Regions from separate parts of the Agrococcus sp. BE272 genome, predicted to be linked through region 1. Evidence: predicted binding sites of a transcription regulator. Region 1 holds the regulator's gene; the other holds the start of a gene.
What was found. The regulator LexA, encoded in region 1, represses DNA repair genes until DNA is damaged. The targets are predictions, from matches to a motif close to TCGAACANNTGTTCGA.

Region 1 (14,587 bases):
GCTGTGGCGCAGCGCCGCCACGGCAGCCGCCTGCGTCAGCGCCGACAGGTGGTAGGGCAGCCGCACGAGCCGCAGCGCGTCGATCACCGCCGGATCGGCGGCGAGGTAGCCCACGCGGATGCCCGCGAAGGCGAAGGCCTTGCTCATCGTGCGCGAGACGAGCAGCCGGGGGTGCCGCTCCAGGAGCGTCAGCGCCGTGCGGCTGCGGTCGTGGGCGAACTCGGCGTAGGCCTCGTCGACCAGCACGATGCCGCGCGCGGCCTCGGCGGCTGCCTCGATCGTCTCGAGGTCGATGGCGGTGCCGGTGGGGTTGTTGGGCGAGCAGAGGAACACCACGTCGGGATCGTGCTCGGCGATCGCCTCCCGCACGGCCTGCGGCGTGAGCGTGAAGTCGTCGGCACGGGGCACGGGCACCCAGCGCATGCCGACGCCCTGCGCGAGCAGCGGGTACATCGAGTAGGTGGGCGTGAACGACAGCAGGGAGCGCCCCGGGCCGCCGAATGCCTGGAGCACGTGCTGCAGCACCTCGTTGGAGCCGTTGCCGGCCCAGATCTGCGCGGACTGGAGGCCGTGGCCGAGGTAGCCGGCGAAGGCCGCGCGCAGCGCGTCGAACTCGCGATCGGGGTAGCGGTTGGCGTCGGGCAGGGCGCGGGCGATCTCCTGCACGATGTCGAGCGCCACGGCCTCCGGCACGCGGTACGCGTTCTCGTTCACGTTGAGCCGCACCGGCACGTCGAGCTGCGGCGCGCCGTAGGGCGTCAGGCCGCGCAGGTCGTCGCGGATGGGCAGGTCGTCGAGGCTCGTCACCGAACCAGCCTAGGACCGGCGCGGATGCCGCTCGTGGCTCAGCCGGAGTAGTGCGCGGGGATCGCGAGCCGCTCGCCCGGCTGGATGGCTCCGGCGATGCCGTTCAGCAGCTCGATCTCGGCGACCACGTCGCGCGGGTCGGCCTCAGGCGCGACGGCCTCGGCGATCTGCCACAGCGACTGGCCCGGCATGACGGTGATGTGCTCGAACTGCGCCGTCTCGGCCGTCGACGAGGCGACGGCACCGGCGAGGGCGTCGCCGAGCACGCCGGCGCCGGCGAGCGCGCCTGCGGCGAGCACGGGCGCGGCGACGAGCAGTGCCAGGGCACGGCGGCCGCGGGCGGTCAGGCGCACGCGGGCACCCGGCGTGGTGGTGGTGATCGCAGTCATCGCAGTTCCTCTCGGTGGAGTCCGCGGCCGGTGCTCGGCCGGGAGCACCGGCCGCGAATCTCTGTTTCGAACCTATCTTCGATCCTCCGGATGCGTCAAGCCCTGTCGCGGAGTTTCTCCACGACACACTCGAACATCCGTTTGATCCGGGCGTCCTGTCGGATACGCTTTCGAACCACGAGGAGTCAATCGCGGGCCACTGACACGCGATGCACCTGAGGGAGCGGAGCGGGCATGACGAGGCAGCTGACCGAGAAGCAGCAGGCGATCCTGCAGGTCATCCAGCGGGCAGTGCGCCAGCGCGGCTACCCGCCGAGCTACCGCGAGATCGGCGACGCCGTGGGGCTCTCGTCGCTCTCGAGCGTCACGCACCAGCTCGGCCAGCTCGAGCTCGCGGGCTGCATCCGCCGCGACCCCTCCCGCCCGCGCACGATCGAGGTGCTCATCGACGACGAGGTCGACGAGACCGCCGGCAGCATCGACCAGGCCGCGTTCGTGCCCCTCGTCGGCCGCATCGCCGCAGGCGTGCCCATCACGGCCGAGCAGCAGGTCGAGGACGTCTTCCCGCTCCCCCGGCAGCTCGTGGGCACCGGCGACCTCTTCATGCTGAAGGTCGTCGGCGACTCCATGATCGACGCCGCGATCTGCGACGGCGACTGGGTGGTCGTGCGCCAGCAGCAGACGGCCGAGAACGGCGACATCGTCGCCGCGATGCTCGACAGCGAGGCGACGGTCAAGGTGTTCCGCCAGCGCGACGGCCACACCTGGCTGCTGCCGCGCAACTCCGCGTTCGAGCCGATCCTCGGCGACGAGGCCGACGTGCTCGGCCGCGTGGTGGCCGTGCTCCGGTCGGTCTGACGGCCCGGGCGGCGCCCGGGCCGCCCGGGCCGCCCGATCAGGCCCGGAACTCGGCCAGCTGGCCCGCCGCGGCCTCCGTCACCATCGCATCGATGCGCGTGCCCGCCTCGTCGTGCGTCTCGCGCAGCACCTCGAAGCGCTCGTGGAGGTCGGCCACGACATCGCCGCGGTCGTAGGGCACGAGCAGCGACACCGCGACCTGCGGGCGCGGCAGCAGCTCGGCGATCCGCGCGAGCAGCTCGTCGACGCCCTCCCCGGTGCGGGCCGACGCGAAGACCGCGTCGGGCTGCAGGCCGCGCAGCACGAGCCGCTCGTCGGCGGTCACGAGGTCGGCCTTGTTGAAGACGACGATCTCGGGGATCGAGCGCGCGCCCGTCTCGCCCAGCACATCGCGCACCGTCGCGATCTGCGAGGCCGGATCCGGGTGGCTCGCATCGACGACGTGCACGATGACCTCCGACTCCGCGACCTCCTCGAGCGTCGAGCGGAACGCCTCCACGAGCTGGTGCGGCAGGTTGCGCACGAAGCCCACGGTGTCGGCGATCGTGAACTCCCGGCCGTCCGGCGTGCGCGCGCGGCGCACGGTCGCGTCGAGGGTCGCGAACAGCGCGTTCTCGACCAGCACGCCGGCACCGGTGATGCGGTTGAGCAGGCTCGACTTGCCGGCGTTCGTGTAGCCGGCGATCGCCACGCCCGGCACCTCGAACCGGTCGCGGTTCGCGCGCTTCGCCTGCCGCGCCGGCGCGAAGCCCTTGATCTGCTTGCGCAGCCGCGCCATGCGCGAGTGGATGCGACGGCGGTCGAGCTCGATCTTGGTCTCACCGGGGCCGCGGGAGCCCATGCCGGCGCCCTGGCCGCCGACCTGGCCACCGGCCTGGCGCGACATGGACTCGCCCCAGCCGCGCAGGCGCGGCAGCAGGTACTCGAGCTGCGCGAGCTCGACCTGCGCCTTGCCCTCTCGGCTCTTGGCGTGCTGGCTGAAGATGTCGAGGATGACGGCGGTGCGGTCGATGACCTTCACCTTGACGCGGTCCTCGAGCGCGCGCCGCTGGCTGGGCGAGAGCTCGCTGTCGGCGATGACGGTGTCGGCGCCCAGCTCCTTCACGATCGCGGCGAGCTCCTCGGCCTTGCCGCGGCCCACGTACGTGGCGGGATCGGGATTGGGGCGGCGCTGCAGCATGCCGTCGAGCACGAGCGCGCCTGCGGTCTCGGCGAGCGCCGCGAGCTCCCGGAGGGAGTTCTCGGCGTCCTCCGCCGAGCCCGAGTAGACGCCCACGAGCACGACGTTCTCGAGGCGCAGCTGCCGGTACTCGACCTCGGTGACGTCCTCGAGCTCGGTGCGGAGGCCGTCGACGCGGCGGAGCGCCGCGCGCTCGTCGCGGTCGAGCTGGACGCCGTCGGGGTCGACGGCGTCGTCGCCCTCCTGGAGCGCCTGCGCGCGCGCGGCGAGCAGCTCGCGCTCGCCGGGGGCCGCCCAGGCCAGGATGCGCTCCGTCGCGCGCCCGTGACCCTCGGCCTCGGCGGGGCCGGGCTGGGTGGGGTCTGCCTCGTTCGGTGCTGCCATGCTTCGTCCTTCGCTACTGTCGTGTCCGTGCCGGACCACTACTTCTCACCCGATCCCGTCGCGCCCGAGGCGGTCCGGACCATCCGGGTCCCGCTCGACGGTCGCGAGCGGGAGATGGTCACGGCGACCGGTGTCTTCTCCGGCGACCGCCTCGACGTCGGCACGGCGGTGCTGCTGGATGCCGTGCCCGCGCCGCCCGAGACCGGTGAGCTGCTGGATCTCGGCTGCGGCTGGGGGCCGATCGCGGCGACGCTCGCGCTCCGCTCCCCCGCCGCCCGCGTGTGGGCGGTCGACGTCAACGCCCGAGCGCTCTCGCTCGTGGAGCGGAATGCCGAGCTGCTCAGCATATCGAACATCACCCCCGCGCTCCCCGAGCGCGTGCCCGCCGACGTGCGCTTCGACGCCATCTGGTCGAACCCGCCCATCCGCATCGGGAAGCCGCAGCTCCACACGCTGCTCGAGACCTGGATCCCGCGGCTCGCGCCGGGGGCGACCGCGTGGCTCGTGGTGCAGAAGCACCTCGGCGCCGATTCGCTGCTGCGCTGGCTGGCCGAGCGCTTCGCCGGGTACGAGGTGGAGCGCGCGGACTCGCGGAAGACGTATCGCATCATCGCCGTCACGGCACCGGACTGAGCGTCTCTCCTCGGAAGACGATCTCCGCCGGACCGGTGAGCCACACGTGGCCGCGGTCGTCGAGCTCGACCTCGAGCCTGCCGCCCGGCACGTCGACGATCCACCGGTCGGCAGCATCCCCCGACCAGTGCCGCGTCGCCATGGCGGCCGCGACGGCGCCGGTACCGCACGAGAGCGTCTCGCCGACCCCGCGCTCGTGCACCCGCATGCGGATCGAGCCCACGCCGTCGGCGATCGTGCCCGGCACGACGAACTCGACGTTCGCGCCGTCCTCCGCCGCCGGCTCGAGCGCCGGCGCGCGGTGCAGGTCGAGGCCCGCGAGCTCCTCCTCGCTCGCGAGGGCGACGACGACGTGCGGGTTGCCGGTCGAGACGTCCTGGCCCGGGCGGGGAACGTCGAGGCCGGCGGATGCGACGAGTCGGGTGCCGCCGAGCTCGAACGGCCCGAGGTCGGCCGAGAGCAGGCCGCCGCGCCGCACGACGCGCTTGAGGCCCGCCCGCGTCGCCACGTCGAGCGCGCCGCCCTCCGGCAGCTCGGCGAGCCCGGACTCGAGCAGGAAGCGCACGAAGACGCGCACGCCGTTGCCGCACATCTCGCTCAGGCTGCCGTCGGCGTTCCAGTAGTCCATCGCCCACGTGCCGGCCGGCAGCGCGTCGAGCACCGCGTCGCCGGTCGCGCCCGCGGGCACCGCGCGGATCACGCCGTCGCCGCCGACGCCGAAGCGGCGGTCGGCCAGCTCGCGCACGCGTGCCGCGCTGAGGGGATGCGCGCCCTCGGGATCGGCCACGAGCACGAAGTCGTTGCCGGTGCCGTGGCCCTTGGAGAACGGGCCGCTCGCGCGCTGCGTCATGCCTCCAGGCTAGCGACCGCGCGCGCGGCGAGCGCTGCCGGGTCGGCGGGCGGCGCCGCCGGGTAGCGCTGGAACCACGAGACCTGCCGCCGCGCGTACCGACGGGTGAGCGCCTGGGTGCGCGCGATGGCCTCGGCCTCGTCGATCGCGCCGTCGAGCTGGTCGAGCGCCTGGCGGTAGCCGATGGCCTGCTGCGCGGTCGTGCCGCGCTCGATGCCGGCCGCGCGCAGCGCCCGCGCCTCCTCGACGATGCCGAGCCGCCACATCCGCTCCACCCGCTCGTCGAGCCGCGCGACGAGCCGATCGCGCTCGACGCGCACGTGCTGGATGATCGTCGGCCGCAGCAGCGACTCCTCGGGCGGCAGCCCCACCCGGAACGGCTCGCCGGTGAGCGTCACCGCCTCGAGCGCGCGCACGAGGCGCCTGCCGTTGTGCGGCCCTATGGCGTCGGCGGCCGCCCGGTCGACGGCGGCGAGCCGCTCGTGCATGGCGGTCGGGCCCCGCTCGGCGAGCTCGGCCTCGAGCTCGGCGCGGAGCGTCGCATCGGTCGCCGGGAAGGCGAACTCGTACAGGCCGCTCGAGGCGTAGAGGCCGCTCCCGCCCACGAGCACCGGCACCGCCCCCCGGGCCTCGATGCCGGCGATCGCCGCCAGGGCCGCCTCGCGGTAGGCAGCGACGGCGGCGTCCTCCCACGGGTCGAGCACGTCGATCAGGTGGTGCGGGTGCCCCCGCCGCTCGTGGGCGCTCGCCTTCGCCGTGCCGATGTCCATGCCGCGGTACAGCTGCATCGCGTCGCAGTTGACGAGCTCGCAGCGCGCGCCGAGCGCGACCACCGCGTCGGCGATGTCGAGCGACAGCGCCGTCTTGCCGGTGCCGGTGGCGCCGACGACGGCGATGAGGGTCACGTGCCGACGCGCAGCGTGGGCAGGCCGAGCAGGACCGGACCGGCGGCGCCCGCGGCGGCGGATGCGCCGGTGGGCGCGGGCACGCCGCACGAGTCGGCCTGCGCGCGGTCCCAGGCGTCGCCGGCGCGCGTGCGGCGGAGCGCGAGCGGTCCGCGATCGGCGATGAGGTGGAACGGCGCCGCCTCGGTGATCTCGACGGTGACGACGTCGCCGGGCCGCGGCTGCTCGCCGTCCGGCGCCGGAGCGAAGTGCACGAGGCGGTTGTCCTCGGCGCGCCCGCTCAGCCGGTGGGTCTGCGCATCCTTCTTGCCCTCGCCGACCGAGACGAGCACCTCGGCCGTGCGGCCGACCTGCGCGCGGTTCTCCTCGTGCGCGATGCGGTCCTGCAGCTCGACGAGGCGCTCGAAGCGCTCCTGCACGACCGCCTTCGGCACCTGGTCGGGCATGGTGGCGGCCGGGGTGCCGGGGCGGATGGAGTACTGGAAGGTGAACGCGGAGGCGAAGCGCGACGCCTCGACGACCCGCATCGTCTCGGCGAAGTCCTCCTCGGTCTCGCCCGGGAAGCCGACGATGATGTCGGTCGTGATCGCCGCGTGCGGGATGCGATCGCGCACCCGGTCGAGGATGCCGAGGAACTTCGAGGAGCGGTAGGAGCGGCGCATCGCGCGCAGCACGCGGTCGGACCCCGACTGCAGCGGCATGTGCAGCTGGGGCATGACCGCGTCGGTGTCGGCCATCGCATCGATGACGTCGTCGGTGAACGCCGCGGGGTGCGGGCTCGTGAAGCGGATGCGCTCGAGCCCGTCGATCGCGCCCGCAGCGCGCAGGAGCTTGCCGAAGGCCAGCCGGTCGCCGAACTCGACGCCGTAGGAGTTGACGTTCTGGCCCAGCAGCGTCACCTCGATCGCGCCGTCGTCGACGAGCGCCTGCACCTCGGCGAGGATCTCGCCGGGCCGCCGGTCGCGCTCCTTGCCGCGCAGCGACGGCACGATGCAGAACGTGCAGGTGTTGTTGCAGCCGACCGAGATCGAGACCCAGCCGGCGTACGTCGACTCGCGCTTCGTCGGCAGCGTCGACGGGAAGACCTCCAGGGCCTCGAGGATCTCGACCTCGGCGTCGCCGTTGTGGCGGCTGCGCTCGAGCAGCGTCGGCAGCGACCCGATGTTGTGGGTGCCGAAGACGACGTCGACCCAGGGGGCGCGCTCGACGATCGTCGCGCGGTCCTTCTGCGCGAGGCAGCCGCCGACGGCGATCTGGAACCCGGGCCGCTCGCGCTTCGTCTTGGCCAGGTGGCCCAGGTGGCCGTAGAGCTTCTGGTCGGCGTTCTCGCGCACCGCGCACGTGTTGATCACGATGACGTCGGGGGCGCCGTCGACGGCGGCGGCGTAGCCGGCCTCCTCGAGCGAGCCCCGCAGCCGCTCGGAGTCGTGCACGTTCATCTGGCAGCCGAACGTCTTCACCTCGTAGGTGCGCTGCGGGGCGATCGCGGACATGCCCTCAGCGTACCGAGCGCGCGAGCGGGGCGGACCGCGTGGCCCGCCCCGCTCGTGCTGCCGCGGCCGACTCCCGCCGGCGCGGCGATCAGCCCTGGGTCAGGGTGACGTCGTAGCCGCTGTCGCCGTTGCCGTCGACGCCGGTGAGCTCCATCGTCTCGAGCTGCGCGGTGCCGGTGTACGTGAGGCTCTGGATGTTCTCGATGCCGCCGATGAAGATCGTGATCTGGTCGCCCGCGACCTCCCACGTGTCGCCGGCCTCGTCCCAGTTCTGCCCGTTCCAGTCGTTGAGCAGCACCGTGCCGTCGCCCTCGAGCACGAGATCCATCGTGTTGCCCGCGGCGTCCTCGCCCGACCAGGCGGTGTCGGCGAGGTCGACCGAGGCCGAGCCGGTGTCGCCGCCGTCGCCGGAGGGCGCGGGAGCCTGCGTCTCGGTCGTGGTGCCGCCGCCCATCGGGGGCAGCTGGAAGCAGCCCGTGAGGGCGAGGAGGGAGGCGGCCGCGATGGCCGGGAAGGCGAGGATCCTGGTGCTCTTCATGGCTCGAATCTAGCCCTCTCCCAGGAACCGAGACTGGATGCGTCCTGGAGGTCTCCCGGACGCACTGCGGTCACCGGAAGCGCGGGCCCTTCGGCCGCGTGCGCTCGATCGCGACGCGCACGGCGGAGCCTCCGAAGCCCCGCCGCTGCAGCCACCCGGCGAGGCGGCGCTCGGCGGTCTCGTCGTCGAGCGAGCCCATGCGCCGCCGTCGCTCGCCGGCGGCGTCGATCGCCCGCTGCAGCTCGTCGTCGCGATCGGGGTCGTCGAGCACCGCGGGGTCGAGGCCGCGCCGGCGGAGCTCGGCCGAGACGCCGCGCTCGCCCAGCTGCTTGCGCTCGCGCAGGCGGTCGGCGAGGTCGCGAGCCAGCTGCGCGTCGTCGACGAGTCCCTCGGCGGCGAGCCGATCGAGCACGCTCGCGCGCACCTCGGGCTCGACGTCGCGGCGCTCGAGGGTGCGATCGAGCTCCTGCCGGCTGGCGGCCCTGCGCCCGAGCGCCCGCAGCGCGATGGAGCGCGCCGACTCCTCGTCGACGCGCTCCACCGGGGCCGCGTCGCCCGGCTCAGCCGCCTCCTCGGGCTCGTCGCGCTGGGCGACCCAGGCGGAGAGCTCGGTGATGGCGGCGAGCCGGTCGCGATCGCTCACGCGCCCTGGCGCTCCTGGCGGCGGGCGTCGAGCGACTCGACGCTGCCCTTGGCGTCGGCCGCGGCGGCCCTGCCCGCGCCGATGCCGAGCTTGGTCAGGATCTGGCGCTCGATGTCGGCCGCGATGTCGGGGTTGTCGATGAGGAACTGCCGGGCCTTCTCCTTGCCCTGCCCCAGCTGGTCGCCGTCGTACGTGAACCAGGCGCCCGACTTGCGGACGATGCCGTGCTCGACGCCGAAGTCGATGAGGCTGCCCTCGCGGGAGATGCCGACGCCGTAGAGGATGTCGAACTCGGCCTGCTTGAAGGGCGGCGCCATCTTGTTCTTGACGACCTTGACGCGCGTGCGGTTGCCGACCGCGTCGGAGCCGTCCTTCAGCGTCTCGATGCGGCGGATGTCGAGCCGCACGGACGCGTAGAACTTCAGCGCCTTGCCGCCCGCGGTGGTCTCGGGGCTACCGAAGAACACGCCGATCTTCTCGCGCAGCTGGTTGATGAAGATCATCGTCGTCTGCGTCTGGTTGAGGCCGCCGGTCAGCTTGCGGAGCGCCTGCGACATGAGGCGGGCCTGCAGGCCGACGTGGCTGTCGCCCATCTCGCCCTCGATCTCGGCGCGCGGCACCAGCGCCGCGACGGAGTCGATGACGATCAGGTCGATCGAGCCCGAGCGGATCAGCATGTCGGCGATCTCGAGCGCCTGCTCGCCCGTGTCGGGCTGGGAGACGAGGAGCGCGTCGATGTCGACGCCGAGCTTCTTGGCGTACTCGGGGTCGAGCGCGTGCTCGGCGTCGATGAAGGCGGCGATGCCGCCGTTGCGCTGGGCGTTGGCGATCGCGTGCAGCGTCAGCGTGGTCTTGCCCGAGGACTCCGGGCCGTAGATCTCGATGATGCGGCCGCGCGGGAGCCCGCCGATGCCGAGTGCGACGTCGAGGGCGATCGAGCCGGTGGGGATGGTGTCGACCGGTGCGCGCTCCTCGCTGCCGAGGCGCATCACCGACCCCTTGCCGAACTGACGGTCGATCTGCGCGAGCGCCGCCTCGAGCGACTTGTCGCGGTCTGCGGGTGTGGGCATTGCCGGCCTTTCCGTTGGTGGTGCGCTCACGCTACGTCCGGCCGCTGACATGCGTGCGGCTCGGGTCGTCACCTGTGGATGACGGCCCCGACGAGCACCTCGAGCCTACGCCCGGATCGAACGAGTCTTCGAACGCCGCGTCGGCGTGTCGCGCGCCGCCCTCAGCGCTGGGGCTCGCGCATCCCCCGCCCGTGCCGGCGGCTCGCCGGGACGTCCTTCGCGTCGCACAGCGCGCGCCAGACGTCCCGCGCGGGGACGCCGGCGGCCAGTGCCTCGGCGCCGGTGCGGCCGCCGAGGCTGCCGAGCGTCGTGTCGGTCATCAGCACGGCGCCCAGGGCGCCGAACTCCTCCTCGATCGCGATCTGCAGCTCGCTCGTCCGCATCCGCGGGCCCTCAGCGCACGGCCGAGTCGAACTCCGCCACGAGCTCGTCGGGCAGGGTGTCGGGCACGGTCGAGCCGAGCGGCTCGAGCTCGCTGTAGCCGAGGCCCTCGAGCACCGCCAGGCGGTCGCCCACCTGGTGCAGGATGCTCGACAGCGGCACCTCGAGCGCGTCGGCGACCGACGCGAGGATCTCGCTGGAGGCCTCCTTCTGGCCGCGCTCGACCTCGCTGAGGTAGCCGAGGGCGACCGAGGCGCGCGAGGCGACCTGGCGGAGCGTCCTGCCCTGTCGCAGGCGCACGTCGCGCAGCACGTCGCCGATCTCCTGTCGTACCAGCACCATGGTCTCCCCCTTCACCGTGGTCGGATGCATCAGCCTAGTGGCAGCGATCCCGCCGCCTGCTGAAGCCCTCACGACCTGGACAACGCCAGTGTCACACCGGGCATTCCGCGGCGGGCACTGCTCACTGTGTGGATTCGCTGTGCATCCGGAGGTCGGTGCGCTCGAGCGCAGCGTCGAGGTGCGCGAGGGCCGCCTCGAGCGCGGCGCGCCGCACCTCCTCGCGATCGCCGCGCACGAGGTGCGACGACGACTCGGCGACGAGCCCGCCCACGGTGTCGAGCTCGATGCCGATGTGGAACTCCCCCGGCGCGTGGTCGTCCTGGGCCGCGGGGCCCGCGACCCCAGTGGTCGCCACGCCGATCGTGCAGGCGCCGCGATCGATCGCCGCCAGCTGCCGCACGCCGCGCGCCATCCAGATCGCCACCTCGGGATCGACCGGCCCGCGCTCCTGCAGCAGTCGCGCCGGCACCCGCAGCACCTGCTGCTTCATCTCGGTCGCGTACGCCACGACGCCGAGGCGCAGCACCGACGACGCGCCCGGCGTGCGCACGAGCGTCTCGGCGATGAGGCCGCCCGTGAGCGACTCGGCGACCGCGACGGTCACGCCCCTCGCCGCCGCCCTGGCGACGATCCTCGCTGCGACCGCCTCCGCATCCATCACCGGCTCCTCACCGCGTGCACGACGAACTCCACCCCGGAGTAGATGGTGAGCGCGACCGCAACCGTCATCGTGACGACGCACACCCAGACCGCCCAGTCGCCGAGCCACGCCTGCAGCGGCAGGAGCGCGAGCGGCAGCGCGATCGCCTGCGCCATGGTCTTGGCCTTGCCCGCCCAGTCGGCGGCGATCACGACGTCGCTCGCGACCACGAGCCGGTAGGCGGTGATGCCCCACTCGCGCAGCAGCACGACCGCGGTGATCCACCACGGCAGCTCGCCGAGGATCGACAGCACCACGAAGGCGCTGCCGGTGATCGCCTTGTCGGCGATCGGGTCGATGAGCTTGCCGAAGTCGGTCACGAGCCCGCGGCCGCGCGCGATCTGCCCGTCGACGAAGTCGGTGGCGATGAGCACCGCGAACAGCAGCGCGCCCATCGTGCGCGCGAGGCCGGGCTCTGGGTTGGTGAGCGCAACGGCGATGAACACCGGGGTGAGCAGGATGCGCACGACCGAGATGATGTTCGGCACGCTGGCGACGCTCGCAGGCTCGTCGCCGCGGCGCCAGACGCGACCGCGCCACGGGCTCAGGATCCCCATGGAGGCAGGCTAACGCGTCAGTCGCGGCCCGTGAGCGACCACGCGTCGTCGTCGCCGCCCTCGGCCTCGACGACCTCGAGCCCGTCGCGATTCGCCTCGTCGAAGGGGTCGGCGTACCGGTCGTCGGTCTCGACCCACGCGCCCTCGTCGTCGTCGGATGCGTCGGCGGGCTCGGGCGCGGCAGGCGCGGCGGCCGCGACGGGCGGCGCGGCGGGTGCGGCCGGCGCGGCGGCCGGCGCCGGGCCCTCCCCGCGCAGCGAGGCGAGCACGGCGGCGAGGCCGTCCGGCGGCACGAGCACGTCGCGCGCCTTCGAGCCCTCGGATGGGCCGACGATCTCGCGGGACTCGAGCAGGTCCATGAGGCGACCGGCCTTCGCGAACCCGACCCGCAGCTTGCGCTGCAGCATCGAGGTGGAGCCGAACTGCGTCGAGACGACGAGCTCGGCGGCCGCGCAGAGGTCCTCGAGATCGTCGCCGATGTCGCTGTCGATCTCGCGCTTCTCGGCGACCTCGGCGACGTCGTCGCGGTACTCGGGCTGCGCCTGCCCGGTGACGTGCTGCACGACGCGCTGGATCTCGGCCTCGTCGACCCACGCGCCCTGCACGCGCATCGCCTTGTTCGCGCCCATGGGCAGGAACAGCCCGTCGCCCTGGCCGATGAGCTTGTCGGCGCCCGGCTGGTCGAGGATGACGCGCGAGTCGGTCACCGAGGAGACCGCGAACGCGAAGCGCGAGGGCACGTTGGCCTTGATGAGGCCGGTCACCACGTCGACGGAGGGGCGCTGCGTCGCGAGCACGAGGTGGATGCCGGCCGCGCGCGCGAGCTGCGTGATGCGCACGATGGAGTCCTCGACGTCGCGCGGCGCCACCATCATGAGGTCGGCGAGCTCGTCGACGACGACCAGCAGGTACGGGTAGGGCTTGAGCGTGCGCTGGCTGCCGGCGGGCAGCACGATCTCGTCGGCGCGCACCGCCTTGTTGAAGTCGTCGATGTGCTTGTAGCCGAACGACGCGAGGTCGTCGTACCGCATGTCCATCTCCTTCACGACCCACTGCAGCGCCTCGGCTGCCTTCTTGGGGTTCGTGATGATGGGCGTGATGAGGTGCGGCACGCCCTGGTACGCGGTGAGCTCGACGCGCTTCGGGTCGACGAGCACCATCCGCACGTCGGCCGGGCTCGCCCGCATCAGCAGGCTCGTGATCATCGAGTTGACGAACGACGACTTGCCGGAGCCGGTGGAGCCGGCCACGAGCAGGTGCGGCATCTTCGCGAGGTTCGCGACGACGTAGCCGCCCTCGACGTCCTTGCCGATGCCGATCGTCATCGGGTGCTTCGAGTCGGCGGCCGCGCGCGAGCGCAGCACGTCGCCGAGCTTCACGGTCTCGCGGTCGGGGTTCGGGATCTCGATGCCGATCGCCGACTTGCCGGGGATGGGCGAGAGGATGCGCACCTCGTTCGAGGCGACGGCGTACGAGAGGTTCTTCGACAGCGCGGTGACGCGCTCCACCTTGACGCCCGGCGCGACCTCGATCTCGTAGCGGGTGACGGTCGGGCCGCGCGAGAAGCCCGTGACCTTCGCGTCGACGTTGAACGAGCCGAGCACCTGCGTGATCGCGGCGACGATGTCGTCGTTGGCCTGCGACCGCGCGCGGGGCGGATCGCCCTGGCCGAGCGACGCGATCGACGGAAGCCGGTAGGGGCGCTCGCGCGCGGGGGCGGGGGCCGCGGCGGGCGGCGCCGCCGGCGCCTCGGCGACCTCGCCGGTGTGGCGGCGCATCGCCTCCTCCGCCTGCTCGAGCGAGGCGAGCACGGCGGTCGCGTAGTCGTCGTGCTCGTCGGGCGCCGGGGTCGCCGCGGGCAGCGGCTCGGGCGTCGCCGCCGGCACCTCGTCGACGCGCGTGGTCGGCTGGTCGCGGTCGATGAGCACCGGCGTGTCGTAGGCCGGGTCGACCTCGCGCCCGGTGGCGTTGCGGCGCCAGAACGGCAGCGCGTCGGGATCGTCGTCGACCGGCTCGTCGTCGGCGGCGTCGGCCGCCTCGGCGCGGGCGAGCTCCTTCGCCTCCTTGCGCGCGCGGCGCGCCTCCTCGCGCTCCTCGGCGCTCGCGGTCTCGACGCCGAAGAGGTAGCCGTAGAGCTCGACGAGGCGCTCGGGGATGCGGTTGGGCGCCGTGCGGGTGATCACGAGCACGGCGAGGAGGGCCACGAGGCCGCAGACGATGCCCGCGCCGATCGGGGTCAGCAGCGCGGCGAGCGGCGCCGAGGCGACCCAGCCGAGGATGCCGCCCGCGTCGGCGAGCGCCGGCATGCCCTGCGACGCATCCGGCATGCCCAGCACCACGTGGCACAGGCCCGCCACCGAGATCAGCAGCAGGGCGAGGCCCACGCCGACGCGGCCGTTGTCGCTGACGGAGGCGGGGTGGCGGAACATCCACAGCGCGAGCAGCACGAAGACGACGGGCAGCGCGATCGCGACCTGGCCGAAGAGCCCGCCCCACGTGTAGGCCGAGATCGCCTGGGCGACCGGGTTCGCGGGCAGGATCCACTCGACCACGGCGCCGAGCACGGCGAGGATCGTGAGGAAGAAGGGCACGCCGTCGCGGCGCTCCTCCTTGGCGAGCGACTCGCGGCCGAACACGCGCGCGGCGGCGCCGGTCGCGTGCGCGAGCCCCATCCAGGCGCGCTGCCCGACGCCCGGGCCGGTCTCCTCGAACGTCGGCTGCACCGTCGTCGCGCGCGTCTGGCGCTGCGTCTTGGCGGTGCTCGCGGTCGACTTCCCCTTGGGCTGCGGGCGCGTCGGCTTGGTGCTCGTGGACATGCGCACACCCTAGATCGAGGCGGCGACAGGGACGGGGAGGC
Region 2 (14,587 bases), 310 kb from region 1:
CAAGCGGCGGGCAGGTAGTCCAGCACCCTGGTCTGGGGATTGATCGGCAGAGCGACAGAACCGGGGAGTAGGCGGGCAATGCTGAGCGCCGCGAACCCGCCGCCCGACATACCGAATAGGGCGATGTGCCGAGCGCCGAGACGTGCCTGGATCTGCGTCAGACATCGGGCGAGGAAGGTCGGGAGGTCGAGCGACGCGGTGCCCAGGAACCAGGCGAGCCTGAGCTCGGGTGAGGTGAGCAGCCCGGGGTCCGAAACAAAGACGCGGTTCACGGGAAGGCCATCGGACACCGCGCGGCCAACGAAGACCGGCGGCCGGATTTCGTCGGTCCCGAGCGCAGCGTGGAAGCTCACAAGCGTAGTCTCGGCGCCGTTGTCCTCGACCATCAGGTCGATCGGCACACCACCGTGCTCGATTGTGAAACGTCCGCTGAGGTCCGGGACGTCGCGCAGCGCCGCCGGCGATGCAAGCGACGTGAAACGACCCCATTGCTTAGCATCTCGTCGCCCCTCCGCGAGTGGCCATGGTTCTCGCGCCACCTCATCCGCGAACGCTCTGAGCCCCGCGGCCAAGTGCTCATACGCAGCCTCGGCGTAGTGGAAGGGACTCGTCCCCCACTGGTGCTGCTTCGAGCTGACGGCTAGTTCAGCAGGCAGTTCCAGGATGCGGAGCCCGGCCTCGGCGAGCAGCGAGAAGTATCGCTCGTATCGCTCATTCGCTTCCTTGGGCGGCATCATCCACCCCGGGATGGTGAGCGCGTCGCCGTCATCGTCGACCTCCGCCCAGGGCGTCCTGATAACGATTGTCCGGTGGAGGAGCTCCAGAGCGATCAGCGACCGCAGCAACCGCTTCGCCCCCTCCGCCCACAGGGCGAAGTGCTCATCCGTGCCGAACTCGATGTGCGTCGCCCCCCTCGACGCCTCACGTCCGCCGGACGACCAATACTCGGCGAGCTTCGTTGCGAAGCCGTCGCCGAAGTCGATGACGCCGCCGCGCTCGTCGACCAGGTCGACGATGACGATGTCGGTGTCAGCCGCGTAGCGCTCGAGCTGCACCACAGCGTTCCCCCGGAGGTCACCCGAGATCACTCGCTGCTGGAACGTCGAGGCGATCGGCAGTAGCCGCGATGCTCGCTCGCCCGCATCCGTGCCGGCGCTGATCCACGACTGCCGCGCGACGTAGTGGGCAATGTCGACCTGATCACGCATGTGCTCAATCGTGTCGCGCGTGACACAGCTGCCGTAGATGAACGCCCTGGTGCGGCGCTGGTCCGCTTCGGCGCTCATCGGGCACCGCCGCGGAGGACGACCGCCAACCGGTCGATCACCGACTCCATGCCGTAATCGCGTTCGATCCGCTCGGACGCTCGACGGCCGTCATCCTCGTCCCACGGCGCCAGGACCGCCGATGATGCTTCCGCGACGCTCGCGTGCAGCCACTCGTCGGGATAGAGCAGATCGGACCCACCCCATGCCAGGACCACCGGGTGCGCGCCCGATGCCGCGCCGTCCGCGACGGTGTAGTGGAAGCTCTCGAAGTCGCTCGTCGACAGGACCGTGCCGATGCCTCGATACCAATCGGCCATGTCATCGCCGTGGCCCTCGAAGACGACGGCCCCGGGGATCCGTTCCGCGATCGCATCGGCGCGCGCCAACTGCTCCTCGTAGTAGCGCAGCTCCTCGGGCCGCTGCTGCATCCACGGATATTCGTCCGGCATCCTGCCGCGCACGACTAGGGAGTAGGAGGAGTCTTCATCGAGCACGCCCTCCAGCACGTCCAGGGCGCGGTCGAGTCGTTTCATCTGCGGCACGATACCTACGAACCCAATGCGTCGGGCGGCGTCCTCGCGCTTCGGCAACCTGAGGACATCCGTGCGCACGAAGTTCGGGATCACCACCGACTGCTGCGGCATGACGCCGTGGCTCAGGATCGCGGAGCGCCGCACGACCTCGCTGACGAACACCATCTGGTCGACGCCCGCCGTCGCGGCCTGGGCGAGGTACGGTCGCCGGAGCTCCTGCATGTGCGTCCGGACGACGAGACGCTGCGAGGTGCGGCGGTGCTGCGCGAACCAGACGGCGTTCCCAAGGGCCCATTCGGCGAGCACAACGTCAGCTCTCTCGAGCGCGTCTCGCGAACGTGCCTCGTCATGACCGACGTGGGAGTCCCAGCGGTCCACATCGACGATGAACCCGCGAGCGCGGAGTGCGTCGAAGGCGGGCTCGATGAACTTCAGGTCATGGCCCGCGACCAGCAGACGAGCGGGCTGATGCACCTCCAGCGGCGTGTGAGTCTCGGTCGCCGGTGCGGCAGGGGGCACGGCGATGCGGACCAAGGCATCGTCGGAAGCGTCGCGCTCGCCCAGTACGACGTCGGCCCGCTCGATGGAGCCGGCAGAGGCAGTACCGCCTCCGACTGCGGCGAGGGCGCGCGTGCCGGGTATCCCGTCAGGAACTGCGAGGACGCGATCCCACGTGCCGAACTCGGCGGCCATCAGAAGGTCCTCGACCGCCGTCCTGCTGGACAGCTGCACCCCGATCGCGATCCACTCGGGGCGCGGATCTGCGGTGTCCCATGCCTCGAGGACCGCGACTCCGCGCGACTCGTAGCGTCTTCGGACGTCATCTCGATCGACACCGATCACTGCGGAAGGCAGCACCGACTGCGAGAGCACGGCAACGTGGTCTAGGCCGCGGACGTCGATGCCGTAGCCGGGGCGCGGTCGCCGCATCGCCGGGATGCCGGCTGCGCGAGCCATGATCACCAGGGCGTCATCCACCTGGTGCGCGCGCAGCACCGCGCGCATCTGACGCCACGCTTCGGCGCGCCGCTCGGCGGGCTCTTCGCTCCAGAGGTGCATGTACCCCTGCACCTCGTCTTGGCGCAGCCCCACGGGGAAAGCGTCGGGGAACAGCTCGGTGAGCGCGCGTGACGGTCCCGAGAGCACGATGCCGCCGCTCGCCGCGATCTCAACTACACGGCGCGAGAACATCGTCGGGGACCGCGGCACGCTGTTGACGTTGAGGTGCGCGATGTGCGAGCGGTAGGTCTCGATGACCTCGTCGTATGGCAGTCCGCCGAGCACCGCGTCCTCGAAGGCCTCGGGGAAGCGATAAGGGGAGTCCTCCAGCGTCGCCTGACGGTCGTAGATGGAGAGACCGACCTCCTTGGCGGCGAAGAGCAGCGGATCAAGCGCCTTCGTCCGCTCGGGATAACGGTCGCCGTAGTACGTACCCGCATATGCGACGGTGTCGCGGTCCGGGCAGGTCGCGATCGGGTTGTGAATTTTGGGCTGCGCGTAGAAGGGCATCCCCGAAACTGTGCGCAGCGTCTTCGGCGCCGACCGGCGGTAGTGCCGGATAAGGGCAGCGTCGACCGTGAAGATGTGGTCGCACAGCACCGCGGTGGGGAGGAAACGCGCCGTGTGGACGGGATCCTCCTTGTTCCAGAAGAGCGTCGGGATGCCGGCCGCCCGGCAGGCACCGAGCAGAGCGCGGATGTCCGCATGCTCCTCGGCGGAGTATTCGCCGATGGCTCGGTGCCAAGCGCCGCCATTGCCCGACCACGCGGACTCGATGAGCACGAGGTCGAGGCCATCGAGCTGCGCGCGCCAGCCGTCCCTTTCCAGCGGTTCGAGCTCGACCGCGCCTGCGATCGTCTTCGTAGTGAACTCGTCAGCAATGAGACCGACGCGCAACTCGGCGAGCGGACGCCCCGGAGCGGCCGGGGCTCGCCGAGCCTCCGCGTGCGCTGCGACCGCCGTTCGGCACACCCGCTCCCACCGGCGCTCCCGTGAGACCCACAGCCTGCCTCCTCGAGCCAGTTCGGCACGGCGCTCAGGATCCTCGAGCAGTGTTGCGAGTGAGTCCGCGAGCGCGCCGGCGGAGCCCGGCTTGCAGAGGAGCGCCCGCTCTTCGCCTGCTCCGGCGAGATCGCGGTGGGGCGGCAGGTCGCTGAGGACCACCGCCTTCCCGTTTGCGAATGCTTCGAGCGGCTTCAGCGGGGAGACGAGCCTTGTCACCGTCTCGTCGATCCTGGGGCACGCGACGATGTCGATGAGCGACAGAAGTCGCGGCATCTCCTCATGGGGTCGACGACCGAGGAACTTCACCATCGCACCGAGCCCGAGCTCGTCGCGCAGCTTCTTGAGGGCCGGCTCGTGACTGCCTCCGCCGGCCAACACCACCTGGAAGTCGAGTCCGCGATCGCGGAGGAGGCCTACCGCGCGCAGGAGCACGTCCAGCCCTTCGTACGGCACCATGCTGCCGGCGAACCCGATCCAAGGCTTCTCGGGGTCGAGGGCGAGGGACCGGGCGTACTCGTCGTCGCGCGGGAGCGGGAGCTGATCGTCGACGTCGACCGCGTTGGGCAGCACGTCAATCCGCGAACGCTCGACGCCTCGCTCGACGAGGTGCTCGACGACCTGCCGAGTAATCGCAAGCACGCGATCCGCTGAACGCAGCACGACGTCTTCCAGTTGAGTCTGCAACTGGAACCGCTCAGAGCGCTCCCAGCCCGGCCGCTCCGAGGCGACGCTCAGCTCCCAGATGCCGCGGACCTCGTAGACGAACGGCACGCCGAGCCGGCGGGCGGTCTGGAGCGCCGGCAGAGCGGTCAAGTAGTTCGAGGCCGCGTGGATGATCTCCGGCCGCTGTCGCCGTGCCTCGCGGAGGAAGGCATCCGCAGCCTCGTCGAGAGCCTCCTCAGTGGTCGCCTCATTCAGCGGCGCCCCGGGATGATGCACGTACTCGATACCATCGCGCTTGACGACGGTGCGCTTCTCCGGTCCGCGGTGCCCGCTGTCCCAAGGGAAGCCGGCCCTCGCCACGACTACGACGTCGGCGCCGTTCGCGCGAAGACCCCGCGCGACGCCGCCAGTGCGGATCGCATAGCCGTTCGTGCCGAACGCGGGTGTGGAGTGGACGCAGTAGAGCACGCGCCCGGGCTCCGCTCGATAGGCGATGCCCTCGGCCCTAGGGGGTACCGAGGGGCCGCGCTCCAACAGGGCCGCCGCGGAAGCGACCTGGGCTGCGAGGAGCCGAAGCTTCTCCGGCGCGCCCTCGAGGAGGTCAGCGTGAGTGGCTAGGAGCTGCGCCGGTCGCGAGATCTCGCCTTCGTGGAACCAAAGTGCGTTGAGCGCACGATGCAACGCGCCCGCCTCCGGAGCGTCATCGAGCGCGTGAAGCAGGTCGGTGAGGGACGGTGTCTGGCTTTCGTCTACGACTGCGTCGGCCGCGGGCGGCGGCGTCGGCGGAGCTTCCGGCGCGCGAGCCGCGTCGCGCGTCTGCTCCTCTTTTCCAGCGAGGGCGCGCCTCGCGAGGCGTGCGGGTGCCAGTATCCCCTTCCCGAGTCGCATCGCGCGCGAGCCCCTGACGCGAAGCAGATCCGCCCTCAGCTTCGCGGCCTGCTCGCGCGCAGCGCGGAGCTGGAGGTCCAGCTCGGCCGCGTGCGATTGGCTCCGCCGCAGCTCCGCTTCAACCGCAGCCGAACGGCGTCCACGCTTCTCTGCCTCCGCCAGGCGCTTCGCCAGCGCTTTCCGGTCCGTCTCCGCGCGTCGTGCTCGAGCTTGGAGGCCGAGGAGTTTCTTCGCTGTGCTGGCCGGGTCGCGCGTTAGCCGCAGTATCTGGCCTCGGCGGGCTAGGTCCTCGGGCCGGGACTCATCGGGGAAGTTCGACGTCATGGGGCGCTCTCGTCCGTCGGGGTGGCCGTGGGCAGGGATCGTTCGGGCTATCGCCACAGGCCCTTCGTGTCAACGACAATCTTCTCGGCGAGGATCTCGCGGTCGAGCGTCTTGAACTCGTGGTGGTCGACGAGCACGACCACGATGTCGGCGCGGGAAACCGCTTCGCGCACCTCGGCGAGCTCGACGTTCGGCCGGTCGGCCAGCGAAGCGGGCAGCTCCTCAACGTTGGGCTCAACGACGAGCAGCTTTGCGTGCTCGACCTCGGCGGAGAGCCGCTCCACGATCGCCTTCGACGGCGACTCGCGCAAGTCGTCGATGTCCGCCTTAAAGGCGATGCCGAGCGCTGCAATGACGGGCTCACGGAACTTCGCGGCCTTCGCCATCACCTTCTCGAGCACGAAGTCGGGCTTCGCGTCATTGACCTCGCGGGCGAGGCGCACAAGCTTCGCCTCCTCAGGCGCCGCAGCGACGATGAACCAAGGGTCGACAGCGATGCAGTGGCCGCCGACGCCTGGGCCCGGCTGCAGGATGTTAACCCGCGGGTGGTGATTGGCGAGTTCGATGAGCTTCCATACGTCGATGCCCAGGCGGTCGCTGATGACTGAGAGCTCATTCGCGAAGGCGATGTTGACGTCGCGGTAGGAATTCTCCACCAGCTTCGCCATCTCGGCGGTACGAGCGTCAGTGACGAGCAGCTGACCCTTGCAGAACGTTGCGTAGAGGTGCCGCGCCCTCTCCGCAGCCTCCTCAGTCACGCCCCCGATGATGCGATCGTTGTCGACGATCTCGATCATGATGCGACCGGGCAGCACTCGCTCGGGGCAGTGCGCGAAGTAGATGCTGTTGTGCTCGTTCGGCGCACCGGTCAGGTCGGGACGAGCCGCGAGGATGTACTCGCCCATGCGCTCCGTGAGGCCGGGAGGCGAGGTGGACTCCAAGATGATCAGTTCGCCGCCACGAAGTTGCGGTGCGATCGCCTCTGCCGCCGCCTGCACGTACTTCGGGTCGACGTCGTAGTCATCCGTAAACGGAGTGGGGACGGCGACGATGTAGGAGTTGGCGTGCGGCACCTCTGCCTGTGCTTTCAGACGGCCCTGCGCTACGACACCCGCTACCACCGACTCGAGGTCCGGCTCGATGAAGGGCACTCGACCAGCGTTGATCTCGTCGACGTGGCGGGGGTTCACGTCGACCCCGATCACCTCGTTGCCGTTCGCCGCGAGGATCGCGGCGGTCGGCAACCCGATGTATCCGAGCCCGACGACGCAGACGGTCTGAGTGGGTTCCATAGAGCTAGTCCTCGCGAGTATCGATCGTTAGCCCCGCCTTCGGCGAGCGCGCCGGTGTCGGCGTCGGCGCAACGCTCTACGCGCGCACCATCCCCAATGTAGTCACTTGACTGCACCAAGACGGCACTGCCGTCGACGCCGGTAGCCTTGACACTTCCCTGCGTCGACGACTGTCGATCCCCGATTCGCACCAGGAGCGTTGTGACAGACACTGACGAGCGCGCAACCCGAGTGCTCGTGTACGGCAGCTGCGTCGCCCGCGACACGGTCGAGTTCGCCGCAGGCGACACGGTTGACCTGCGCGGCTACATCGCCCGCCAGTCGCTCATCTCGGCGGGCAACGACGCCTCGACGCATCTCCCGGAGCACATGACGGTGTCGTCGAAGTTCCAGGAGCGCATGATCCGCGCCGACTTCTCCGGCGGACTCTTCTCGCGGCTCGAGACGCTCGCCGCCGACGTCGACGTGCTGCTGTGGGATCTCGCCGACGAGCGGCACGGCATCTACCGCTTCGCCGACGGCACCGTCGCGACCCGCAGCATCGACACCATCCGCATCCCCGAGCTCGAGGAGCGCTTCGCCGAGGCCGAGCACATCGAGTTCGGCACCGATGCGCACTTCGCCATCTGGTCGTCGCACGTCCACGACTTCGTGCAGCGCCTGCGCGCGCTCGACCTCTTCGTGCGCACCGTCGTGCTGGAGGTGCCGTGGGCGGTGCTCACGACAGAGGGCAAGCCCTCGCCATGGAGCATGGGCGTGCGCGCCGCCGAGGCGAACAAGCGCTACCGCCCCTACTACGACCATCTGCGGTCACTCGGCTTCCGCATGGTCGAGCTGCCTGAGGAGGTCGTGCTCGCCGACCCCGAGCACAAGTGGGGCCTCGCCCCGTTCCACTACACGCCGGCGGTCTACCGCGAGGTGCTGCGGCAGCTGCGCGAGGTGCACGGCGTGGCAGGCCTCGAGGACGCCGGCGCCTGAGCGCCCCTTCCTTCCCGGAGCGCTTCAGACCAGCACGTGCTCCGCGGCCAGGCCGAAGCTCAGCACCTGGCTGTTCGCCAGGATCCGCTCGTCCTCGGTGCTCCAAGTGTGGCCGTGCCGGGCGCCGCGCATCTGGATGAAGCCGAAGCGGTCGGCGCTGTAGATGCCGCCCCCTGCCGCGAGGATGCCGCGCTGGAAGGTGGTGTCCTCCCCCAGCGTGCGGTCCTCGAAGGGCGTGGCGAGCCACGTCGCGCGCGGGCCGACCATCGTCGGGCCGCCCACGAGATCGACCCAGCGATGCTCGCGGTGCGGGTTCTGCAGCACGGTCGCTCCGACCGCCTCGAGGTGCAGGTATCGCGCCTCCTTGCCGACCAGCTCTGCCCCCGAGTAGTCGAGCGCGAAGCACGCGTCGGCGAGGTAGTGCTCGCCGTAGAGGTCGTCGTCGTCGAGCTTCGCGATCACGTCGCCGGCGCTCGCCGCGACGAGCGCGTTGAGGTTGGCGCCGAGCGAGCGATCCATGCCTGCGCGCAGCACGACCAGCTCCGCGAGCCCCGCCTCGCGCGCGAGCGCCTGCAGCTCGGCCTCGTCCTGGTCGAAGCCGTGCAGCAGCAGCAGCAGCTGCACGTCGACGCCCACCTGCTTGGCCGCGGTGCGGATGATGCCGGGCACGAGGTGCGGGCGGATGGTCGGGGCGATCACGCTGACGCTGGGTCGCCGCCACGCGGCAGGGTCGTCGACCCCGAGCGCGCCGAGCACCTGCGTCGCTCGGTGCGAGAAGGTGTGGTGCCGCCAGATGTGGCGCTGCGCCAGGTGCACCTGCCGGTCGCGCAGCTCGGGGCTGCGCACGAGGGCGCGCAGCATGAGCTCCGCCTCCTCCCGATCGTCGACGATCGTCACCTCGCCGCTCGGGAACCAGTGCTCCACCGCGGCGCTGCGCGTCGACACGACGGGCGTGCCGCTCGCGAGGATCTCGAACACGCGGCGGGCGAGCATCGTGGGGCTGTCGACGACCGAGTTCACGTTGAGCATGACCTTGTGCGCGCGGTACGCGGTCAGCATGCGCTCGTAGTCGAGCGAACCGCGCACGTACGGCAGGAAGGCCTCGGGGAAGCGGTACTTCGGGTCGTCCTCGAAGCGCGAGTAGATGTCGAAGCCGATCCCACGCCGCTCGGCCACGTCGGCGGCCGCGCCCAGCAGCAGATCCATCTGCGCCTGGCGCTCGGGGAACTTGTGCGACCAGTAGCTGCCGCCGAAGCCGATGTCGCGCACCTGGTGCAGGCCCTGCTGCCGCATCGGGTGGTGCAGCGCCGGCTGCGCCGCGAACGCGAGCTCCTCGACCCGGTCGTGGCCGAGCGCCTCGCGATAGCGGTCGATGAGCGCCGCATCGGTGGTGAACACCTGGTCGAAGATGCGCGCCGTGTCGAGGAAGTCCTCGAAGTGCGGCGGATCCTCCTTGTTCCAGAAGGCGGTCGGGATGCCCTGCTCGCGGCAGTGCGCGACGAGCGCTCGCAGGGGCTCGCTCGGGGCCTTCGAGCCCGTCAGCTGGTAGCGCCAGGCGCCGCCGGAGCCGGCCCACGCAGACTCGACGAGCAGCAGGTCGATCGGCGCCTCGCCGAGCTGCCGCCGCCAGCCGTCGGGCGTGAGCTCGACGACCGCGAACTCGTAGCCCCACGCGCTCGCCGAGAAGGTGTCCATGATCACGCCGACACGCACGCTCGGGCGCCGCGTCGGCCGGTCGACGACGGGCCAGATCGGCATGTCGTCCGTGAGGCTCCGCGCCGCGACCGGTGCGAGGTCGCCGTTGCGCGCCGCGGCTCCGCGGCGCAAGCGCCACGAGCGCAGCTGCTGCACGCCTCCCTTGCGCAGATGCCACAGGCCGGTCCTCAGGGTCTGCAGCGTCTTCACGGTCTCCATCCACGGTCGCGTCGTGCTCTGCCCGCCATCCTAGGCGGCGGGCGGCCACGCGCCCTGGGCCCGCGCGGGCTGTCGCGCTCGGCTCAGGCCGCGTTCGCGCGCGCGAGCGAGGCGAGCGCGACGACCAGCCGGTCGACCTGCCGGGCCACGGCATCCGCCGACCGCCGGTAGACGGCGGCCGAGCGCCGATAGGGGTCCTCGATGTCGAGGTCGGCCCGCTGCGCGTGGTCGATCATCGAGCGGTCGGCGCACGCTGCGACGACGCGCGACAGGAAGGCGGGGATCCCGTCCTCGCCGAGCGGCCGCACCTGCGCACCGCGATGGCCGGCGGCGACCCGCTCCGCCAGGCACGCGAACTCGACGAGCGTGAACGCGCGCCGATGCGCGGTCGGCGCCGAGGCGACGGCGGCGCTGCGATGCTCGCGCGCCAGGGCGAGCACCAGGTCTGCGCGCTCGACGAGCGCGGGCTGCAGCCGCCGGGCGCGGTGGCCGTCGGCGCCGTGCAGGCCGAGGCGGCCGGCCTCCGCCACCGCTAGGGGCTCCATGCGGTGGCCGTCGAGCGCCATCGTGCCGGCGCTCGTCACCTCGATCACCGCCGGGTCCCACCCGGGGAAGGCGCTCGGCAGGCGCTGCCGCAGCAGCAGCTCGGCCTGCGGCGAGCGGCAGATGTTGCCGGTGCAGACGGTGAGGATGCGGAACTCGGGCGCCGTCGACCGGATCATCGCGTGTCGAGGTCCCGTCATGATCCGAACGGTAGACCCGGCGCCGTCGCGGCGGGCGGTGCTCGGCGAGGGCTGATCGAGGCCTGGCACTTGGGTGCGGATGTGTGTGGTCAGCGCTGAGGATCGGTGCCGACCGCGTCCCCCGCGTCAGGTCGCGCATAGCCTTCCGCGACAGACTCGACGCATGTCCTCCGAGCCTCGCGTCGTCGTCGTGCCCCGCGCGCGACGTGCGCCGCTGCGGCGGCTGGGCGTCGTCGGACTGCTCCTCGGCATCCCCGTGGTGCTCGTCGTGACGCTGTGGCCGACGCACTTCCTGCTGCGCGCGAAGCCGCGCGTCGTGCGCGGCATCGGATGGCTGCAGGCGCGCGACCTCGCCGACTGGCTGAGCTGGACGCGGCTCGAGGTGCTCGCCAACGTCGCGATGTTCGTGCCGCTCGCGCTCCTGCTCGTCTTCGTGCTCGGCGCGCGGCGCTGGTGGATCGCGGTCGCGCTCTGCGTCGCGCTCAGCCTCGGCGTCGAGGTCGTGCAGCACTTCATGCCGGGGCGGGTGGCCTCGGTCCGCGACATCGTCGCGAACGGCATCGGTGCGCTGCTGGGGGCGCTGCTCGCCGTCGTCGCCGAGGCGGTCGTTCGGGCGGTGCAGCGTCGCGGGGCGCTCGCAGAGGCGCAGCGCCGAGCCAGCGCGGGCTGAGACGCCCACGAGTCGCCGCGACCGCGACCGTCAGGCCCGGTCGCGCTCGAGCGTCGAAGCGAGGATCAGCGCCGCCCGCTCCAGCGCCGAGCGCTCGCGCCGCCCGAGGTGGGTGAAGCGCGGCTCGAGCAGCACGCCGTCGGCCTCGCGCTGCGCGTCCCGGGCGGCGATCCCCGCTGCCGTCGGCTCCAGCCGGGCCGTCCGTGCTGAGCCGCGCCGGCGCATCCAGCCCGCCTCCTCCGCCTGCCGCACGAGCGCCGTCATCGTCGGCTGCGCGACGTGGCAGCGGCGTGCGAGGGCGGTGACACCCATCGGGCCCTCGAGCTGCAGCACGACGAGCGCGCGCACGGTGACGGGCGACATGCGGTGCGCAGTGTGCTCGCCCGCGAGGCGACCGAGTAGGTGGCCGCTCTCGGCAAGCCGCACGAGGGTGGCCGCGAGTCTGGTGGGCATGTTGCGACTCTATAGCGATCGGATGCCTGAATGGCACCCCTCGCAAGTGCGGGCAAGATTGTGGAAAGTTCGCGCGTGTCGTAGATACGTTCGATAGACTAGCCGCATTCCAACGTTGGAGGGGGCGACCATGGCACCGCAGCCGACCAGCCGCACCTCCGATGCGCTGCGCTCCCTCGACGTCGCACTCGACGCCATCGCGGCCGCCGCGGGCACCCTCGACGCCCTGCTGCCGCACCTCGACGACGCGCAGCGGCGCGACGTGGTCGCCCGGGTCGGCGACATCGGCCGCGGAGGCGACGCGCTCAAGGTGCGCGTCGCCGACGACCTCGCGAAGCGCCACGACGGCCTTCCGAAGGACGAGCGCTTCCCGCTGTGCTGCGGCTACAAGGATCCGCTCGAGATGCTCACTGCCGAGCTCGGCGCGTCCCGGCGCACGGCTCGGCAGCTGCTGCGGGCCGCGAGCGCCACGCGACCATCGATCGGCATCACCGGGGCCACCGTGCCCGCGAGGTTCCCGATCCTGGGCGGCGCGCTCGAGTCCGGCGCCATCTCGCTCGAGGCGGTCGGGGCGGTGCTCGATGCGCTCGGCGATGCACCCGATCGCGCGCACGCCGACGACGTCACGGCCGCCGAGGAAGCGCTCGTCGCATCCGCCATCGGCGACCGCGGCACCCACCGCGACGACACCGCCACCGACGCGCCGATGCCGCCCGAGCTGCTCGCGCGCCTCGCACGCATGTGGCGCGACGCGATGGATCCGGATGGCGCCGAGCCCCGCTACGAGCGGCAGCTGGCCGAGCGGGGCTTCACCTTCGGCACCCGTCCCGATGGCATGGTGCAGGGCCGGCTCATCTGCACGCCCGACCAGGGCGCCGTGCTCGCCGCCGCCTTCGACGCATTCACCGGACCACGCACGAAGCCGCGCTTCCAGAGCGACGACGAGCGCGCCGCAGCAGCGCTCGAGGTCGATGATCGCTCGCGGCCGCAGCAGATGGTCGACGCGCTCATCGCCATGGTCGGGCGCTCCGTCGAGCAGCGCGACGTGCCGCGGGTCGGCGGCGAGGCGCCGGTCGTCGTCGTGCACGTCGCCAAGCAGAGCCTCGAGGCCGCCGCAGCGGGCACCCCGGGCTGCACCGCGACCGTCGAGCGCACGGGCGACTGCATCCCCGTGCACCTCGCCGCCGCGATGCTGTGCGACGGCCGCATCCAGAGCGCCGTGACCGGCGCCGACGGCCTCCCGCTCCACCTCGGCCGCACCGACCGCCTCTTCTCCCGTGCCCAGCGGCGCGCGCTCGCCATCCGCGACGGCGGCTGCCGCGCCCCGGGCTGCACCTTCCCCGTCGGCTGGACGGAGGCGCACCACATCGTGCCGTGGGAAGCAGGCGGCCCGACCGACCTCGACAACGGCATCCTCCTCTGCTCCCACCATCATCACGAGGTCCATCGCGGCACGCTCGAGGTGCAGTGGGCGTCCGGAGGCTGGGTCGTCGTGCCGAGGACCAGGCGCGCCCGGCGCATCCGCGGCTTCGGTCGCCGCATCACCGGCGCCCCGCCGCAGCTGCAGCCCACCGCGTAGGCACTCGCCGCCGCCGGCGTGCGCAGCGTGTCCCGCATGCGGCTTGCGCAGCGCTGCCCAGCCGCGCCGCGCAGGCCGCCGTCGGATACGCTCGATCGAGCCGCAGCGACCCGGTCGCGACCGGCGCACGACGCCGACCACGGGAGCCCGACGATGCTGGAAGCGCTGCTCGGCGACCGCCACGAGCGCCGGCAGCGCCTGGCGATGCAGGCGTTCCGCCGACGCGAGCAGCAGCTGCGCCCCGCGTACAAGATCTGGGGCTACAAGAACCTCTTCGCCAAGGGCTTCCTCGTCACACGCGGCCCAACGACCCACGCGCCCGTCGAGACGTGGGAGCACGACGCGGTCGGGCCCTGGCACGTGCGCGTCGACCCCGTGCTCGACCGGCAGGTTGCGCGCTCCGAGCGCGCCGAGGTGCTCGTGCTCGGGCAGGCGTTCGACGACGGCGGCCCGAAGACCCGCGACCGCGTGGCCGAGCGCATCCTGCGCGCGGTCACCGCGCATCCCGACTCGGCCGCGCAGACGCGCGCGCTCGACGAGACGATCGCCTGGCTCTCGGGCCGCTACGTCGTGCTCGTCGCCCGGGGCGAGCGGCTCGACGCCTGGGGCGACCCGCTCGCCACCCGCTCGCTCTACTGGCACCGCTCCGCGGCGGGCGTCGCGCTCGCCTCGCACAGCGCGATCCTCGCCGACATCGCCGGCGGGCTCGACAGCAGCCGCATGCGCTGGGTGCTCGAGCACCCGCACTACCGCTCCCCCGCCGGCCGCTGGCTGCCGGGTCTCATCACGCCGCACGACGAGGTCGGGCAGCTCTACGCCAACGGGCGGCTCACCGTCGAGGGCTCGACCGTCTCGAACGAGCGCTTCTTCCCGCTCGCCGACCGCGTCGAGCTGAGCACGGCGGATGCGTCGGCGCGGTTCCGGGACGACCTGCGACAGCAGGTGCGCAACTGGATCTCGGTCGCGCCCGTCACCGTGCTGTCGCTGACCGCGGGCCGTGACTCGCGGGCCGTGCTCGAGGCCGGGCTCGTCGACCTGCAGCGGGCGGGTGCGCTGACGCTCACCTACCACCCGTTCCACGTCGCCTCGAAGAGCACCTACGCCGACTTCCTCACCGCCGGGCGGCTCTCCGCCGCCGCCGGGCTGCCCCACATCGGGCTCGACGTGCCCATCCTGAAGCCGACCTCCGAAATGTCGCGCCTCTACCGCGCCACCTTCCCCACCTGGCAGCGCTACGCCAACCTCGCCGGCGCGCTCTACCTGCACGCGCCCGCGCGG

Region 2: J2X49_RS01620 (DUF222 domain-containing protein) is a predicted target of LexA. The motif match lies at 11,809-11,824, and genes of this name have one in related genera.

What each region holds. Positions count from the first base shown of each region.
Region 1 covers NZ_JAVDXL010000001.1:24,327-38,913, forward strand. The annotation lists gene J2X49_RS00125 (histidinol-phosphate transaminase) at 1-807, opposite strand, end outside; gene J2X49_RS00130 (hypothetical protein) at 846-1,196, opposite strand; gene lexA (transcriptional repressor LexA) at 1,431-2,054, shown strand; gene hflX (GTPase HflX) at 2,092-3,618, opposite strand; gene J2X49_RS00145 (class I SAM-dependent methyltransferase) at 3,640-4,251, shown strand; gene dapF (diaminopimelate epimerase) at 4,235-5,101, opposite strand; gene miaA (tRNA (adenosine(37)-N6)-dimethylallyltransferase MiaA) at 5,098-6,006, opposite strand; gene miaB (tRNA (N6-isopentenyl adenosine(37)-C2)-methylthiotransferase MiaB) at 6,003-7,499, opposite strand; gene J2X49_RS00165 (hypothetical protein) at 7,588-8,037, opposite strand; gene J2X49_RS00170 (regulatory protein RecX) at 8,108-8,680, opposite strand; gene recA (recombinase RecA) at 8,677-9,750, opposite strand; gene J2X49_RS00180 (DUF3046 domain-containing protein) at 9,912-10,133, opposite strand; gene J2X49_RS00185 (helix-turn-helix domain-containing protein) at 10,144-10,473, opposite strand; gene J2X49_RS00190 (CinA family protein) at 10,595-11,131, opposite strand; gene pgsA (CDP-diacylglycerol--glycerol-3-phosphate 3-phosphatidyltransferase) at 11,131-11,730, opposite strand; gene J2X49_RS00200 (DNA translocase FtsK 4TM domain-containing protein) at 11,748-14,546, opposite strand.
Region 2 covers NZ_JAVDXL010000001.1:333,507-348,093, forward strand. The annotation lists gene J2X49_RS01580 (DUF6270 domain-containing protein) at 1-1,286, opposite strand, end outside; gene J2X49_RS01585 (glycosyltransferase) at 1,283-5,680, opposite strand; gene wecC (UDP-N-acetyl-D-mannosamine dehydrogenase) at 5,728-6,972, opposite strand; gene J2X49_RS01595 (DUF6270 domain-containing protein) at 7,174-7,950, shown strand; gene J2X49_RS01600 (glycosyltransferase) at 7,975-9,864, opposite strand; gene J2X49_RS01605 (low molecular weight phosphatase family protein) at 9,948-10,607, opposite strand; gene J2X49_RS01610 (VanZ family protein) at 10,771-11,277, shown strand; gene J2X49_RS01615 (MarR family transcriptional regulator) at 11,308-11,730, opposite strand; gene J2X49_RS01620 (DUF222 domain-containing protein) at 11,861-13,309, shown strand; gene J2X49_RS01625 (hypothetical protein) at 13,463-14,587, shown strand, end outside.